DNA from 3 places in the Streptomyces sp. NPDC052036 genome. Region 1 is predicted to be linked to each of the others. Evidence: riboswitches for the same ligand, from Rfam matches in the RefSeq annotation. Region 1 holds a riboswitch; each other region holds the start of a gene.
The links. A riboswitch is a leader RNA that binds a small molecule or an ion and turns the genes downstream of it on or off. The one in region 1 is predicted to bind S-adenosylmethionine.
Positions count from the first base shown of each region.

Region 2: it holds a riboswitch for S-adenosylmethionine, as region 1 does, so the genes downstream of both, AB0L95_RS29155 (aminotransferase class V-fold PLP-dependent enzyme) here and AB0L95_RS17370 (amino acid ABC transporter permease) in region 1, are expected to answer to the same signal.
Region 3: it holds a riboswitch for S-adenosylmethionine, as region 1 does, so the genes downstream of both, thrC (threonine synthase) here and AB0L95_RS17370 (amino acid ABC transporter permease) in region 1, are expected to answer to the same signal.

Region 1 covers NZ_JBFAWW010000011.1:32,425-38,010, forward strand. Annotated here, with positions in the region: gene AB0L95_RS17355 (LLM class flavin-dependent oxidoreductase) at 1-905, opposite strand, end outside; gene AB0L95_RS17360 (ABC transporter substrate-binding protein) at 998-2,023, opposite strand; gene AB0L95_RS17365 (amino acid ABC transporter ATP-binding protein) at 2,071-2,856, opposite strand; gene AB0L95_RS17370 (amino acid ABC transporter permease) at 2,853-3,833, opposite strand; SAM riboswitch class IV at 4,167-4,276, opposite strand; gene AB0L95_RS17375 (glutathione S-transferase C-terminal domain-containing protein) at 4,363-5,247, opposite strand; gene AB0L95_RS17380 (hypothetical protein) at 5,364-5,486, opposite strand.
Region 2 covers NZ_JBFAWW010000026.1:38,259-43,844, reverse strand. Annotated here, with positions in the region: gene AB0L95_RS29175 (helix-turn-helix domain-containing protein) at 1-625, shown strand, start outside; gene AB0L95_RS29170 (hypothetical protein) at 622-1,341, shown strand; gene AB0L95_RS29165 (hypothetical protein) at 1,338-1,904, shown strand; gene AB0L95_RS29160 (Lrp/AsnC ligand binding domain-containing protein) at 2,025-2,306, shown strand; gene AB0L95_RS29155 (aminotransferase class V-fold PLP-dependent enzyme) at 2,354-3,715, opposite strand; SAM riboswitch class IV at 3,920-4,036, opposite strand; gene trpD (anthranilate phosphoribosyltransferase) at 4,179-5,243, opposite strand; gene AB0L95_RS29145 (ubiquinol-cytochrome c reductase cytochrome b subunit) at 5,379-5,586, opposite strand, start outside.
Region 3 covers NZ_JBFAWW010000002.1:60,806-66,391, reverse strand. Annotated here, with positions in the region: gene AB0L95_RS04365 (cold-shock protein) at 146-349, opposite strand; gene AB0L95_RS04360 (MoaD/ThiS family protein) at 801-1,076, opposite strand; gene thrC (threonine synthase) at 1,073-2,353, opposite strand; SAM riboswitch class I at 2,372-2,527, opposite strand; gene AB0L95_RS04350 (glucosyl-3-phosphoglycerate synthase) at 2,677-3,645, shown strand; gene AB0L95_RS04345 (trehalose-6-phosphate synthase) at 3,780-5,207, shown strand; gene otsB (trehalose-phosphatase) at 5,271-5,586, opposite strand, start outside.

The sequences.
Region 1 (5,586 bases):
TCGGCAGCGGTGTGGTCGAGGAAGACCACCAGGTCGCCGAAGAGGTGCAGCGGCTCCTCCGCGCGTCCGGCGGCGGCCTGCTCGGTCCGGACCTCGGTGACGATCGCGCGGGCCTGTGCGGCGTCGTGCGGGGTGACATAGCCGAGGTCGGTGGAGCGGGCGACGAGCCGGAACGGCACGGTCTGGTGGGCGAGCGCGGTCACCGGGGGCTGGCCCTGGGGCGGGCGGGGGGTGATGGAGGGGCCCTTGACGCTGAAGTGCCGGCCCTCGAAGTCGATGTAGTGGAGCTTGTCGCGGTCGACGAACCGGCCGGTGGTCACGTCGCGGATCTCCGCGTCGTCCTCCCAGCTGTCCCAGAGCCGGCGTACGACCTCGACATGGTCGGCGGCCTCGTCGAAGAGGTCGCGCACCAGCTCCCGCGCGCCGGGGCTGTCGTAGGCGTCGATACGGGGCAGGGTGCGGCGGCCGAAGTGCGCTGCCTCGTCCGGGCGCGCGCTGATCCGGACCCGGAGGCCCGCACGGCCGGTGCTGACGTAGTCGAGGGTGGCGATGGCCTTGGAGACATGGAACGGCTCGGTGTGGGTGACGACCACGGTCGGCACCAGCCCTATGTGCCGCGTCAGTGGGGCGACCCGGGCGGCGACGAGGACGGCGTCGAGGCGGCCGCGGACCTGGTCGGTGCGTTCGTCCGGGTCGAGGAGGTGCGAGGACTGGGGGCCGAGCCCGTCCTCGAAGGTCACGAAGTCGATCAGACCGCGCTCGGCCTCCCGGACCAGGTCGGCCCAGTGGCCGGCGGTGAACAGGTCCCTGGGCCGGGCCTCCGGCTCGCGCCAGGAGGCGGGGTGCCAGCCGGTGCCGTCGAGCGCGACGGCCAGATGCAGGGGGGAAGGAGAGGTTGAGGACACGAGTGGGTGCCTTCCTGGATGTCCGTGACGAGAGTGCCGGGCCCCCGCGCGTGCGAGCACGGCGACGGGGGCGGGAACGGCCTGGCGGGCGGTCAGGAGTTGTCGAGCGGCAGGCCCGGCGGGTTGGTCTCCGCCTTGGTGACGGCCTCGTTCGACAGGTTCCAGGCGGCCAGCCACCGGGCGTACTGGCCGTTCTGGATCAGGTGGTTGATGGCGTCGGTGACCGGCTTGGCCAGACCGCTGTCCTTCTTCGCCGTCGCCGCGATCAGACCCTGAAGGGTCTCGCCGGCTCCGGAGAACGTGCCCGCGTTACGGGTGGCTCTGGGCGTGTGCGCGGTCCGGGTGATGTGGTAGGCGACGGCGGGGTTGGGGCCGAAGTACGCGTCGATCCGGCCGGCGGCCAGCGCCAGATAGATGCTGTTGTTGTCCTGGAAGTACTTGACGGTGAGCTTCTTGCCCTCCTTGGCCAGCTTCGCCTTCCAGGTCAGGAGGATGCGTTCCTGGTTGGTGCCGGAGCCGACGGAGACGGTCTTGCCGGCGAGGTCCTCGTAGTCGCCGTCGAAGTTCCAGGTGCTCTTCTCCGGCACCTCGAAGGCGAGGTTGTCCTGGCGGTAGGAGGCGAACTCGTACTTCTTCTTGCGCTCTTCGGTGTCGGTGACGTTGGAGAAGGCGATGTCCACCTTGCCGCTGTCGATGCCGACGAAGAGGTTCTCCCACGTCGAGTTCTTCACCTCGGGCTTGAGCCCGAGAACAGCGGCCACCAGACGTCCGAGGTCGGGTTCGGCGCCGGTGAGCGACTTCTGGTCGCTGCCCACGTACGCCAGGGGCGGGAAGCCGGAGGGCAGCGCCCCGACGCCGATCTCCAGGGTGCCTCTCTTGCGCAGGGCCGCGGGCAGCTCGGCACTGATCGACTTCACCTCGGACACCTTCAACGTGGTCTGCCGGGCCGCGCCGTTGGAGAGCCGCCCCACGGTGACCGTGCCGGGGGGCGCGCCGCCCGTGGTGGTGGCGGCGTCGCTGTCGCCCCCGCAGGCGGCGAGCCCGGCGGCGAGGGTGACGACGGCGGTGCCCGCGGTGAGGCCGCGGCGCAGACGGATACGGAGACTGAGGGTACGCATGAGTGTCCTTGTTCGGTGAAGGGTGATGGGGAGGAGCGGAGGCGAGGTCAGAGCACCTTGCTCAGGAAGTCCCGGGTGCGCTCGTGCCGCGGGTGGTCGAGAACCTGGGCGGGCGGCCCCTGTTCGACGATCCGGCCGCCGTCCATGAAGACCACCCGGTCGGCGACCTCGCGGGCGAAGCCGATCTCGTGGGTGACGATGACGAGGGTGGTGCCGCCGCGGGCCAGGTCCTTGATGACAGCGAGCACCTCGCCGACGAGTTCCGGGTCGAGGGCGGAGGTGGGTTCGTCGAAGAGGATGACTCCGGGACGCAGCGCGAGCGCGCGGGCGATGGCCACACGCTGCTGCTGACCGCCCGACAACTGCCGGGGATACGCCCGCGCCCGGTCCGCGAGCCCGACCCTCCCCAGCAGGCCACGGGCCAGTTCCTCGGCCTCGGGCCGGCTCAGCGCGCCGGTCGCGACGGGGGCGGCGGTCACGTTGTCCAGCACGGTCAGATGCGGGAAGAGGTTGAAGTTCTGGAAGACGAACCCGATACGGCTGCGCTGGGCCAGGATCGTCCGCTCGCTCAGCTCCTTCAGGTGGTGGCCGTGCCGACGCACACCGATGGGTTCGCCGTTCACGCTGACATGGCCGCGTTCGGGCTTCTCCAGGTGGTTGATCACCCGCAGCAGCGTCGACTTGCCGGAGCCGGACGGGCCGAGGATCACGGTCACCTCGCCCGGGCGTACGGTCAACTCGATGCCGTTCAGCACCCGGTGGGCGCCGAAGGACTTGTGCACGTCGTGGACCTCGACGGCGGCGGGACGGGTCGAAGGAGTCTCGGTGGTCATACGGCGGCCTCCTTGCGCGCGCGTTCCCGCAGGTCGCGAAGACCGTCGCGGAGTCGGTGGAACGGGGTCGGCGGCAGGGACCGGGTGGCGCCCCGGGCGTAGTGCCGCTCGACGTAGAACTGGACGACCGACACGAGGCTCGTGAGGATCAGGTACCAGACGGTGACGACCAGCAGCAGCGGGACGATGTCGCCGGGGTAGGTGCTGCCCATGGTCTGCGCGGCGCCGAACAGATCCAGCAGCGAGACGTAGAACACCAGCGAGGTGCCCTTGATCAGGCCGATCAACTGGTTGACGTAGGCGGGGACGATGGACCTGAGGGCCTGGGGAAGGACGATCCTGCGGAACTGGTAGCCCCTGGGCAGCCCGAGGGCCGCGGCCGCCTCGTGCTGGCCCTGGTCGACGGAGAGGATGCCGCCGCGGACGACCTCCGCGGCGTAGGCGGCCTCGTTCAGGCTCAGGCCGACGACGGCGACGGTCATGTCGGTGGCGAGCCGCGACTCGTCGAAGGTGAGGAAGGCCGGGCCGAAGGGCACGCCGATGCTCAAGGTCTTGTACAGCGCGCTGAAGTTGTACAGGAAGATCAGCACCACGATCAGGGGTACGGAACGCAGCGCCCACACATAGGTCCAGCTCACCGCGCGCAGTACGGGGCTCCGGGAGAGCCGGGCCAGGGCGAGGAGGACTCCGCCGAGCAGGCCCAGTACCGCGCTGAGCGCGGTCACTTCGAGGGTGATGAGCAGTCCGTCGAGAAGGGTGGGGCGGAGGAACCAGTAGGCGAAGCGGTCCCACTGGTAGAAGGGGTTGGACACCAGTCCATGGACGAACTGGGCCACCAGCACGAGCACGACGGCGGTGGCGAGCAGGCGGCCCGGCCGGCGCAGGGGCAGCACCCGCTGGGCCGTCGGGGGCCCCGCGCTGGTGGCATCGGGCGGTGGCGGGGCGAGGGACACGGCGGCGCCGAGGGGTTCACTCATGACAGGCTCCAGCGGAGTCGGACACCCCGGGCGGCGCGCGCGACCGCACGGCCCGGCGGCAAGGGCGGCGGCCGAGTGAGGGGGCGTGGGAGGCGCACGGGACCGGGTGCGGGACGGAAACGTGGGCGCACCGCGGCAGCGGTGCGCGTCAGGGAGGGGAAACGCCGTCAGCCGTGACAGCGGGCAGAGCCCGGGGTGGTACACAGTGCGCTGTTGACGCGGAGGAGGTCGACGGAGCGGTTCGTGCACAGCAGGACGCAGCCCCGGGGCCGCGAAGCGGCTGTCCTCGAAGCTGCGTACATCACTGCCACCGTCACTCTTCCGGCCCGTGGGGCCACGCGCTTACCGAAACGTCATCCGGTCGGGTCGTCACCTGGGGCACCCCACCGCGGAGCGAGGGTTGCCGGTCAGCAAGCCAGGGCTTGTCGCTGACGCTCATGACCTTCTGGGCGCTAGTTAAGACAGGCGCCTGAAGCGCTGTCAATGTGCGTCCGTCAGGTGATACGTGTGCGGGAGCGCCGGCTCCGCATCAACAGGAGGCGGCTGCCGTGCGGTTGGGGACATGTGCCGCCCAGTCGAGGATCTGCACGGCCGCGCCCGCGGCCTCGAGCCCGCGGCAGTGCATGTGATGCCGGCGGGCGATTCCGTCGAGGTCGAGGTGCGGGCCGAAGGCGGGGTGGGCGACCAGTCGACGGGCGTAGGCCCACAGCTGCGGATACCCGGCCACACGGTGCACCGCGGCGGCGTCCAGATGCCAGCGGTGCACGGTGTCGAGCTGCACCAGACTGACCCACAACTCCACGTCGGCGGCCGTGAGTTGGTCGCCCAGAAGGTATTCCTGGTAGGCCAGTCGGCCGTCCAGCGACCGCAGGGTGCGCAGCAGCGAGGTGAGTGCGGCGCCCCGCTCCTCGTCGTCGGCGTCGGCGCGTCCGGCGCGCTGGGCGGTCGCGTCGATGCCCTGGGCGCACAGACGCCGGACGCCCTCGATCTCCCTGCCGGCGCCCTTCGGCCAGAGCCCGGGGCGCCCTCCGCCGAAGCGGCGTGCCAGGTCGCGCATGATGTCCGGGGCGTGTGTGCTGACGATACGGCCCGACCAGTCGTCGCTCAGCACCGGCGCCACGGCCGCTCCGGAGTAGCGATGGGCGCTCGCCTCGTACAGCGGGCGCAGCGCGGAGTGTTCGCCGCCGGGTCCGTCGGGCACTGTGGGCAGCAGGGTGACGGGCAGGACCTCGTCGAGGCCGAGCAGGCTGTGGGTGATGGCGATCCGCAGACAGTCCGGACAGGACGGCGACAGGTGGAGGCGGTAGCGGCGCGGTACGGCGTAGTGGCCGCTGCGGGCGTCGCGGCCGATCCTGCCCCGGAAGGCGGGGGCGGGACGGGCGAGCGGGAGTGCGGTCGGGGCAGGGGCGGACATGTCTCTCCCAGGGGGTTCGGTCGCGCGAGGGTGTGGTGGGTGGCGGCCCACGGGCGGGCGGCGCTCCCCGCATGCGGGGCGGGACGGGACGGGCTTGCGGACCGGGCGCCGCCGGTTCAGCGCAGGGGAGCGGACGCGCTGCAGACACGCAGCAGGTCGATGTGACGGCGGGAGGTCAGAAGGAGGGACTGCCGACGGGTGCGGTGCACACGGCCGAGGGCCGGCTCCAGGCGTCCCATACTTCCCTACCTGTTCACTAGGAAATCCCTACTGGAGTGTCGATCGGGCTCCCGCCGGCGTCAAGAGGGCGGTCCACGGAGCGAGAGCGACGTGCAGATG
Region 2 (5,586 bases), on a different contig from region 1:
CATCTACGCCGAGCACGGGGTGGACGCTCCTCTGGACGTCATCGCCCGCCGGGCCGGCGTCGGCAACGCCACGCTCTACCGCCACTTCGCCGACCGCGCCGCACTCGTCGAAGCCGTCTTCCACGACTCCCTCAAGCCGGTCCTGGACGCCGCCCGGGAGGCCCGCGACCGGGAGGGGGACGCCTGGAGCATCCTCATCGCCTACCTGGAGCAGGTCTTCGAGCTGCTGGCCGCCGACCGCGGCGCGGGTGACCTGATGACCGCGGCCGTACAGGGCGTGCCCACCCTCGACGTCCTCCACGCCGAGAACCGGGAGACACTGCAGGCCCTGGTGCGCCGCGGCCAGGACCAGGGCACGATCCGCGCCGACATCACCGTCGAGGACCTGCTGTTCCTGCTCGCCGTACTCGGTCGGGCCGCGCCCGCCGTACCCGACGCGTGGCGCCGCTGTCTGGCCCTGGTGCTGGACTCCCTCCGCCCCGCTGCCGCCCGCCCCCTTCCGGCTCCGCCGCTCGGGCCGGAACAGTTCGCCGCCGCCCTGAGCCGTCTGGGCGGGAGGCCCACGACGGCACCGGGCCGCGCACACCACCCTCGTCCACCAGCATCGGAGGCCACCACGCCATGACCCGTCAGCGCCCCATATCGCCCTTCGAGAGCGTGTATTTCCTCGATCTGGGACCGGCAGGCCTGCCGCTGTACGACATGCCGGCCTATGTCGAGTCCCTGGTGCGGGGCCGGGTGGAGCCCGTCCTGATGCAGCGGGCCCTGGGCCTGCTGACCCTCCGGCACCCGATCCTCCGGTCCGAGGTGGTGGCCGGTGACACCGGACCGGTGCTGCGGGTGCGCGACCGGGTCCAGCCGCCGCTGACCGTGCTGGAGGGCATCGACGAACGGTTCGCCGCGCTGATCAACCTCCGCCCGGACTGGACGCAGAGCATGATCCACGGCTGGCTGCTCACCGACGGCGAGCACAGCCAGGTGGTGCTCGGTGTGCACCACGGTGTCGCCGACGGCCGGTCCGCCTTCGCCCTGCTGAACGAGTTCTGGCAGTACTACACCGCTCTCGCCGGCGGCGCGGACCCTGCCCCGGAGCAGCGCGACGCGCTGCCCGAGGCCATCGACACCCGGCTGGCCGGGGCCATCCCCGACAGCGAGATCGACGCCCTGGTCGACGCGCTCGCACAGGGCGGTGCGGACGACGCCGAGCCCGCCACTCTGCCCACGGAGGGGGTGGGACGGCCCGGCCGCCCGTCCGCGTCGCGCCGTTTCGTCGTCGACCGGCTGGAGTTCGACCCCGAGGTCACCGAGTCGGTGGTCGCCGCCGCCCGCACCCGGGCGTGACCGTCAACAGCCTCGTCACCGGTCTGGTGCTGACCGCGGTACGCTCCCAACTGGCGCCCGAGAACGGCCCGTTGCCCATGGTCTGCGGCCACGGAGTGGACCTGCACACCCGGCTGACGCCCGAGCTGCCGCTCAGCACCGTGCTCAACTGCATCACAGGCCTGCAGACCCCCGTGACCGTCTCGCACGACGACCGCCCGGACACCGTCGGCCAGGACGTGGCCGACCAGATCGCCGCCGCCCTGGCCCGCCAGGACCCCGAGCGTTTCCTGCTCACCGCGCTGCGGGCGGGCGCCCGGGGCATCCCGCTGCCGGTTCCGGTCGTCAGCTACGGCATCTCCAACGTGGGCCGCATCCCCGCGCACCCCGTTCCGGACGGCGTACGCCTGCTCCGCTTCGGCGGCACGGCGAACGCGCCCGGCATGCCGCCGAAGATGGGGGTCGCGAGCTTCGGCGGGCGGCTGCTGGTGCAGAACGAGTACGACAGCTGGACCTACGGCGAGGAGCAGATGGCGCGCCTGCGCGAGACGCTGCACACCTCCTTGAAGGAACTGGCCGGCTGACGCGGCGCCGGACGTGTCCCGGCGGTGCGGGAGACCGCACCGCCGGGACAGTCTGTTGGTGAGCGGTGGAGCAGGTCTTAGAGTGACAGTCCGAGCGTGCACCTAGGGAGACAGCCAGCCGTGATCACTGCGATCGTGCTCATCAAGACCAGCGTGGACCGGATCCCCGAGATCGCCGAGTCGATCGCCGCGCTGGACTCCGTCAGCGAGGTCTTCTCCGTCACCGGCACGTACGACCTCATCGCCATGGTCCGGGTTCACGCCCACGACGACCTCGCGGACGTCATCCCCGGCCGGATCAGCAAGATCCCGGGTGTGCTGGCCACGGACACCCACGTCGCCTTCCGCACGTACTCCCAGCACGACCTGGAGGCGGCATTCGCGATCGGGCTCGACAACTGATCGGGCTCGACAACTAGAGGAGTCCGCCGGCCGACCGGTCAGGGGCGTCAGACCGCCGGGACGCAACGCCCGTCCTGCGTACGGTACGTCCACCGCGCGCCCTCCCGGACCAGTTCCCCGACCGCCCGGACGAAACGCTCCACATGCTCGTCGGGCGTGCCCGCGCCGAAGCTGACGCGGATCGCGTTCAGGGAGCGCTCGCCGGGCGCGGCCTCGGGGGCGCCGCACTCGCCCTGGGTACCCGGGTCGCCGCCCAGCAGGGTGCGCACCAGCGGATGGGCGCAGAACAGGCCGTCGCGCACGCCGATGCCGTACTCGGCGGAGAGCGCGGCGGCGAAGTGGGAGCTGTTCCAGCCCTCGACGACGAACGAGAGGACGCCGACACGGGGCGCGTCGTCGCCGAAGAGGGAGAGCACCTTGACCTCCGGGATCCCCGCGAGTCCTTCCCGGACCCTGCGGACGAGGTACTGCTCACGGGCGACGAGCGCGTCGAAGCCCGCTTCCGTGAGGGCCTTGCAGGCCGAGGCGATGGAGTAGGCCCCGATCACATTGGGCGAGCCGGCCTCGTGCCGCGCGGCGCTCTCGTGCCAGTCGACGTCCACTCCCCCGTCCGCCCGCCGGGTCACCCTGCGGCTGGCGCCGCCGCCCGCGAGGTAGGGCTCGGCCGCGCGCAGCCAGTCGGCGCGGCCCGCCAGCACGCCGGAGCCGAAGGGGGCGTAGAGCTTGTGGCCGGAGAACGCGACCCAGTCCACCCCGAGGTCCCTGACCGACACCGGGTGGTGCGGGGCCAGCTGGGCGGCGTCCAGGACGACCCGGGCGCCGTGCGCATGGGCGGCCTCCGCCAGCTCGTGTACGGGCCACAGCTCGCCGGTGACGTTGGAGGCACCGGTGACGCAGACGAGGGCCGGTCCGTGGGGGTCGCGGTCCGCGAGGGCGCCCTCCAGGGTCCGCACCGCCTGCTGCGGGGTGCGCGGGGCGTCGAGGACCGTGACCCGGGCGTCCCGCCAGGGCAGCAGCGAGGCATGGTGCTCGGTCTCGAAGACGAAGACCTGGCAGTCGGCCGGCAGGGCGGCGGCGAGGAGGTTGAGCGAGTCGGTGGTGGACCGGGTGAAGATCACCTGGTCGTCCTCGCGGCAGTCCAGGAAGGCGGCGACGGTCCTGCGGGCGTTCTCGAAGAGGTCGGTGGACAGCTGCGACAGATACCCGGCGCCGCGGTGGACGCTGCCGTAGTACGGCGCGTACGCCGCCACGTCGTCCCAGACCCGCTGCAACGCCGGGGCGCTGGCCGCGTAGTCGAGCGCGGCGTAGGTGACGGTGCCGCCCGTGACGAGCGGGACGCTGACATCCCTGCCCAGAACGGGCAGCGGGGCACAAACGGACTGGTCGGCGGCAAAGGTGGAGACAGACATGGGTGCACTCCCGTGAAGGCAGAGGGGATCACCGCACCGGAGGACTCGCGCAAGGGCGCGCGGCTGCCTCGACGGCACGGGAAAAGGGTGAAAAGGGGATGCGGAGGCGGGGCTCTGCGGCCCTAGCGCATTCGCTTGCTCACGGAGAAGGCTCCCTCGAACGACCAGGACCCCCGGCCCCACGCTCATCCACGGCGTGTGAGGGGTCCGCGCTTGCCGTAGACCTCGCTGCCTACGGCCTGGTCTTCACCCGGGGCACCCCGCCACGGACGGAGGGTTGCCGGACAGCCGGCCGGGGCCGAGTGGCTGTCGCTCATGACCTGGGCAGGACGCTACGTGACATGATCGGCCGCCCGCAACATCTGTCCGGATGCCGGGACATACGTCGTCCGTCCCGGCGGCGACGGCATGGGCGAGGGGGGGAGCCCGGCCGTGCCGCGCTCCCCCCCCCTCGCCCCGGGGCTCACCGGTGGCTCGCGGCCACCCAACGCTCCAGGGACCGCTTCGCGGCGCCCGAGTCGATCGACTCCCTCGCCTTCTCCATCCCGGCCCGCAGCTGCTCGGCCAGAGGCGCACCGGTGGGCTCCAGGGCCACCAGCGCCGCCGCCGAGTTCAGCAGCACCGCGTCCCGCACCGGCCCGGTCTCCCCGTCCAGCAGGCGCCGCGCCACATCGGCGTTGTAGGAGGCGTCAGCCCCGCGCAGCGCCTCCACCGGCACCAGCTCGATGCCGACGTCCCGGGGGTCGAAGGTCTCCTCGGTGACCTTGCCGTCGCGGACCACCCAGACCCGGGACGTCGAGGTCGTGGTCAGCTCGTCCAGTCCGTCGTCGCCGCGGAAGACCAGGGACGAGTTCCCGCGTTCGGCGAGGACCCCCGCCACGATCGGCGCCATCCGCGGGTCCGCGACACCCACCGCCTGGGCCTTCACCCGCGCGGGGTTGGTCAGCGGGCCCAGCACGTTGAACGTCGTACGGATCCCGAGCTGGCCGCGCGCCGCGGCCACATGCCGCAGCGCGGGGTGGAACTTCACCGCGAAGCAGATGGTGATCCCGGCCTCCTCGGCCACCTCGGCCGTCCGCCGCGGGGTGAGGTCCAGATTGATGCCGAGCTTCTCCAGCACGTCCGAGGAGCCGGACGCGGACGACGCGGCCCGGTTGCCGTGCTTGACGACCTTCGCCCCCGTGCCGGCCACCACGATCGACGACATCGTGGAGATGTTGACCGTCTTCGCGCCGTCACCGCCCGTACCGACGATGTCGACCGACGGACCCGGTACCTCGATCACGTTCGCGTGCGCGTACATCGCTCGCACGAGCCCCGTGATCTCGTCGACCGTCTCGCCCTTCGCCCGCAGCGCGACGACGAAGGCGGCGATCTGCGCGTCCGTCGCCTCGCCGCGCATGATCCGGTCCATCGCCCAGGCCGTGTCGTCCACGCTCTGGTCACGGCCGTCCAGCAGGGCGTTCAGCACCCGGGGCCAGGAACGGCCCGCCGCGGTGTCGCCTCCAGCGGGGTTCACAGCGCTCATAAGCCGCTCCTGGGTCGGTGTCCCGGCCGGGACACATTTCTCGAACAGGTCCACCCTATCCAGCCCCGGGCACGGCAAAGGGCCCCGTCCGGATCTGGACGGGGCCCTTCGACCGTGGCGTGGCGCGCGCAGCGATCAGTGGTGGCCGTGGCCGCTCGTGATCTCCTTGTACTCCTCGACCGTGGGCTTGGGGATCTGGTTGTCGTCCCCGTAGTAGGCGTTGCTCAACCGGGCACGCAGCTTCTCCGAGCCCTTGACCTTCCGCTCGACGCCGTTCTCGTCGACCGTCGGGCCGATCTCGACCGGCTTGTACTGCTCGTGCGCCGTGAGCGTGTGCAGCTGC
Region 3 (5,586 bases), on a different contig from region 1:
AGGGCGCGCAGCAGCCCCCGCCGCGACTCCCCGCGCGCCCCCGTCGCGTCCGGACCCATCGGATCCGGACAGACCGAGGGGCTCGTATCCCGTACGGGATACGAGCCCCTCGACACGTCGAACAGTTCAGTCGTCGGCGCGCAACTCAGCCGGCCAGACGGACCATGTCCGCCTGCGGCCCCTTCTGACCCTGCGAGATCTCGAACTCGACCCGCTGGCCCTCTTCCAGGGTGCGGTAGCCGTCCATCTGGATCGCGCTGTAGTGGACGAATACATCCGCACCACCGTCGACCGCGATGAAGCCGTACCCCTTCTCCGCGTTGAACCACTTGACGGTGCCCTGAGCCATGCCTAACTCCCCTATTACTGGCCCTTGCACAGATCCACACTTCGCGGATCCGGGTCAGACCTCACCCCCCAACGGTTGGGGGCGTGCGCCGGAACGCGTCGACCGCGGCTGAATGTATCTGTCCAACTGCCGTGTGCAACAGGTCAATCGGACGAGAATTCCGGGCACGACCGGTCGGGAATGTACTAAGAATTCACCCGAATTCAGGGCAAGTCGGGCCCGACAAAAGGAATGGATGGCGCAAAACCCCTGCCTACTTTGGCTGCTTCTTGTCGGACGGGCGGCAGGGACACCGGTTGTCCGACCGGAAAACGGGGAGCGAGTTCCCCAACTGTACCGTGCTCAACCATGCAGAATTGCCCCCTCCGCTTCTGTCACGGAGAGGGCAATTCGGTGAACTCTCGGTACTCGACCTTACCGAGGGTAATGGTCGCGCGGGGATGAACGGCCGTCAGCCACCCGCGACAGCCGGGATGATGGAGACGCCCACGCCGTCCGGGGTGGCCGTCTGAAGGCCCTGCTCGAAGCGGACGTCGTCGTCGTTGACGTACACATTGACGAAGCGGCGCAGCTTGCCCTGGTCGTCGAGGACGCGGGCGGCGATGCCGGTGTGGTTCTTCTCCAGGTCGGCGATGACGTCGGCGAGGGTCGCGCCCTCGGCGGCGACCTCGGCCCGGCCTCCGGTGTAGGTGCGCAGGATGGTGGGGATGCGAACGGTCACGCTCATGCGAGGCCAGCCTCTCGGAAGGAGTCCAGGGTCGGACGGATCGTCGCGGTGAGGCCGGTGCCCGCCACCGCGTCCAGGGTCTTGAGGCCGTCGCCGGTGTTGAGGACGACGGTCGTCTTCGTCGGGTCGAGCGCACCGCTCTCGACCAGCTTGCGGGTGACGCCCACCGTCACACCGCCCGCCGTCTCCGCGAAGATGCCCTCGGTGCGGGCGAGCAGCTTGATGGCGTCCACGATCTGCGCGTCCGTCACGTCCTCCACGGCCCCTCCGGTGCGGCGCGCGATGTCGAGGACATAGGGACCGTCCGCCGGGTTGCCGATCGCCAGCGACTTGGCGATCGTGTCCGGCTTCTGCGGCCGTACGACGTCGCGGCCCGCCTTGAACGCGGTCGACACCGGGGAGCAGCCCTCGGCCTGGGCACCGAAGATCTTGTACGGGCGGTCCTCGACCAGCCCGAGTTTGATCAGCTCCTGCAGCCCCTTGTCGATCTTCGTGAGCTGGGAGCCGGAGGCGATCGGGACCACGATCTGGTCCGGCAGCCGCCAGCCCAGCTGCTCGGCGATCTCGTACGCCAGGGTCTTGGACCCCTCCGCGTAGTACGGGCGCAGGTTGACGTTGACGAAGCCCCAGCCCTCGCCGACCGGGTCGCCGATCAGCTCCGAGCAGAAGCGGTTCACATCGTCGTAGTTGCCCTCGATGCCGACCAGCTCGCCGCCGTAGACCGCGGCCATGACGATCTTGCCCTGCTCCAGGTCGTGCGGGATGAAGACGCAGGAGCGGAAGCCGGCCCGGGCCGCCGCGGCGCCCACCGCGCCCGCCAGGTTGCCGGTGGAGGAGCAGGAGAGGGTGGTGAAGCCGAAGGCGCGCGCCGCCTCCAGCGCCTGGGCGACCACGCGGTCCTTGAAGGAGTGCGTCGGGTTGCCGGAGTCGTCCTTCACATACAGACCGCCGGTCACGCCCAGCTCGCGCGCCAGGTTGTCGGCCTTGACCAGCTTGGTCCAGCCGGGGTTGAGGTTCGGCTTGTCGGCGACGTCCGCCGGGACGGGCAGCAGCGGCGCATAGCGCCAGATGTTCGCGGGGCCCGCCTCGATGCGCTTGCGCAGCTCCTCGGTGTCGTAGCCCGAGAAGTCGTAGGCGATCTCCAGCGGGCCGAAACACTCCTCGCAGGCGAAGACCGGACCGAGGGGCACCCGATGGCCGCACTCGCGGCAGGACAGAGCCGCGGCGGGTCCGAGATTCACGGAGTCGGTGCTGCTTACAACTGTCTGCACAGCCATGTCAGGCGAGGCCCTTTCTCCTCATCTTCCTCACGACGCATCTCGCCGTGAGACGGATTTGGCACCTTCCCTAGCCGGGAGCCTCGCGGAGACGATCACATGGATCTACGAGAACCGGCTGGAGGGTTGCCGGGGCTTCATCGGGCCGTGTCCCTCTGCCCCTCTGGATGAGCTGTATGCGGTTGTTTCACTGCTGTCAGCAGCGGCGACCCCCGACATGCGATGGTCACCGGCGTTGTTCAAGACTGTAACCGAAGGCCAGGACAGTTGAGATAGTCGTCCGACCCGCGAGATGGATCACCGCATGTAAGGAGCCGCAGACTGTGCTGGAAGAAGTCGAGCGCTGGCTGAGCACCCGCTCCTGGACCGCGGCCGATCGCCCGATCCACCAGATCCTGGCCGCCAAACGCGCCTCGGGTTCGTCGGTCAGCGTCGTGCTGCCCGCACTGAACGAGGAGGAGACGGTCGGCGAGATCGTCGCCGTGATCCGCCATGACCTGATGCAGCAGGTTCCGCTCGTCGACGAGATCGTCGTCGTCGACTCCGGCTCCACGGACCGCACTTCCGAGGTCGCCGCGGCGGCCGGCGCGACGGTGGTGCACCGCGACGCGATCCTGCCGCGCGTTCCGGCCGTGCCCGGGAAGGGCGAGGTGCTGTGGCGCTCGCTCCTGGTCACCCGAGGGGACATCGTCTGCTTCGTCGACGCGGATCTGAGGGAGTTCTCCTCCGACTTCGTCTCCGGGATCGTGGGCCCACTGCTCACCGACCCGGGCGTGTGCCTCGTGAAGGCGATGTACGACCGGCCGCTGGCCCTGCCCGGTGAGCCCGCCACCGGCACGGCGGCCGGCCAGGGCGGCCGGGTCACCGAGCTGATGGCGCGCCCGCTGCTCAATATGCACTGGCCGCGGCTGGCCGGTTTCGTCCAGCCGCTCGGCGGCGAGTACGCCGCCCGCCGCTCCCTGTTGGAACGGCTCCCGTTCCCGGTCGGGTACGGGGTGGAGCTGGGCATGCTGGTCGACTCCCTGCATCTGGTGGGCCTGGACGCCCTGGCCCAGGTCGACGTCGGGGTGCGCCTGCACCGCCACCAGGACGGCCAGGCGCTGGGCCGCATGGCCGCGGAGATCTACCGCACCGCGCAGCTGCGGCTGGCCCGGGGCCATCTGGTGCGCCCCGCCCTCACCCAGTTCGAGCGTGTCGAGGGCCGCTTCGAACCACGGACGTACTCGGTGGACACGGAGGAGCGGCCGCCGATGGCGGAGATCGCGGAGTACACGGACCGGCGGGCGGCCTGAGCCGTCCGGTCCGGGCACACCCTGGGGAACCCGGGGGAACCAAGCCCATGGCGCCCCCTTTGTATTTGTATACGGTTCCGCAGACGGCCGAAGGGAACGTTTGAGCGTTTTCGGCTCGGGCTAGGTTTCGTGGCATGGCTTCGAATGCGGCTTCCGTTCTGGTGGCGTCCAACCGCGGCCCGGTCTCGTACGTACTGGACGAGAGCGGACAGCTCACGGCCAGGCGCGGCGGGGGCGGACTGGTCTCCGGTCTGTCAGCCATCGGCCCCGACGCGGACGCGGTGTGGGTCTGCTCCGCGCTGAACGACAGCGACCGGGAGGCCGTCCGGCGCACGGCGGGCAGGCTCGATCCGGCCGACACCGGCGGCCAGCGCGTACGGATGCTCGACATCGACGCGCAGATGCACGCGGACGCGTACAACGGCATCGCGAACTCGGTCCTGTGGTTCGTGCACCACATGCTGTACCAGACGCCGCTGGAGCCGGTCTTCGACGCGGAGTTCCGGCGGCAGTGGGCGGCGTACGAGACCTACAACCGGGCGTTCGCCGAGGCGCTCGCCGAGGAGGCGGCCGAGGGCGCGGCGGTCCTGGTCCAGGACTACCACCTCACCCTGACCCCCCGGATGCTCCGCGAGCTGCGGCCCGACCTGCGGATCGGCCACTTCTCGCACACGCCGTGGGCACCGCCGGAGTACTTCCGTCTGCTGCCCGACGACATCGCCGCGCAGGTGCTCGGCGGGATCCTGGGCGCGGACCGGGCGGCGTTCCTCACCCAGCGGTGGGCGGACGCGTTCACAGACTGCTGCCACGCGGTCCTCGGCCCCGGCATCCCCTCGGGGACGCGCATCGGCGTCCACGGGCTGGGTGCCGACGCCGAGTTCCTGCGCGAGCGGGCGCACCGGCCGGACGTGGAAGAGCGGATGCGGGCCCTGCGGCAGCAGATCGGCACGGCCCCCGACGGCACGCCCCGCAAGGCGGTCGTGCGGGTGGACCGCACGGAGCTGTCGAAGAACATCGTGCGCGGGCTGCTGGCGTACGAGGAACTGCTCCAGTCGCGTCCGGAGTGGCGCGAACGGGTCGTCCATGTGGCGTTCGCCTACCCCTCCCGGCAGGACCTGGCGGTCTACCGCGACTACACGGCGGAGGTCCAGCGGGTGGCGGCGGAGATCAACGCCCGTTTCGGCACCCCCGGCTGGACCCCGGTGGAACTGCACGTGAAGGACGACTTCGCCCGCTCCCTCGCCGCCTACCGGCTGGCGGACGTGGCCCTGGTGAACCCCATCCGGGACGGCATGAACCTGGTCGCCAAGGAGGTGCCGGTGGTCTCCGACGAGGGCTGTGCGCTGGTGCTCTCACGGGAGGCCGGGGCGTACGAGGAGCTGGGCGAGGACGCGGTGACCGTGAACCCGTACGACATCGTGCGCACGGCCCAGGCGCTGCACGAGGCGCTGTCGATGAGTCCCGCAGAGCGCGCGGAACGCACCAAGCGGCTGGCCGCGCAGGCCACCGCGCTGCCCCCGGCCCGCTGGTTCCTGGATCAGCTGGCCGCGCTGGGGGGCTGAGGACCGCCCCGCCCGGCCGGGCGGGGCGGTCCGGCGCCCGGCGGGACAGCGGCCCTCAGGCCCTCAGGAGCGGTCCGTCATACGGGCCCCCAGAGCGGTCATCAGCCGTACGACGCCTGCCGGGCCGTCGACCACGAGATCCGCTCGGTCGGCCAGTTCCGTGACCTCCTCGCTGCCGCTGCAGACGAGCAGTCCGGGTACGCCGTCGGAGCGGAGTTTGTCGACGGCGGCGAAGGCCGGGAGGTCGCCGAGGTCGTCCCCCACGTACATGACCGCTCCGGCACCGGTCTCGCGGACGTACTCCGACAGGGCCACTCCCTTGTCCATGCCCGGCGGACGCAGTTCCAGGACCAGGCGGCCGGGTTCGACGATCAGGCCA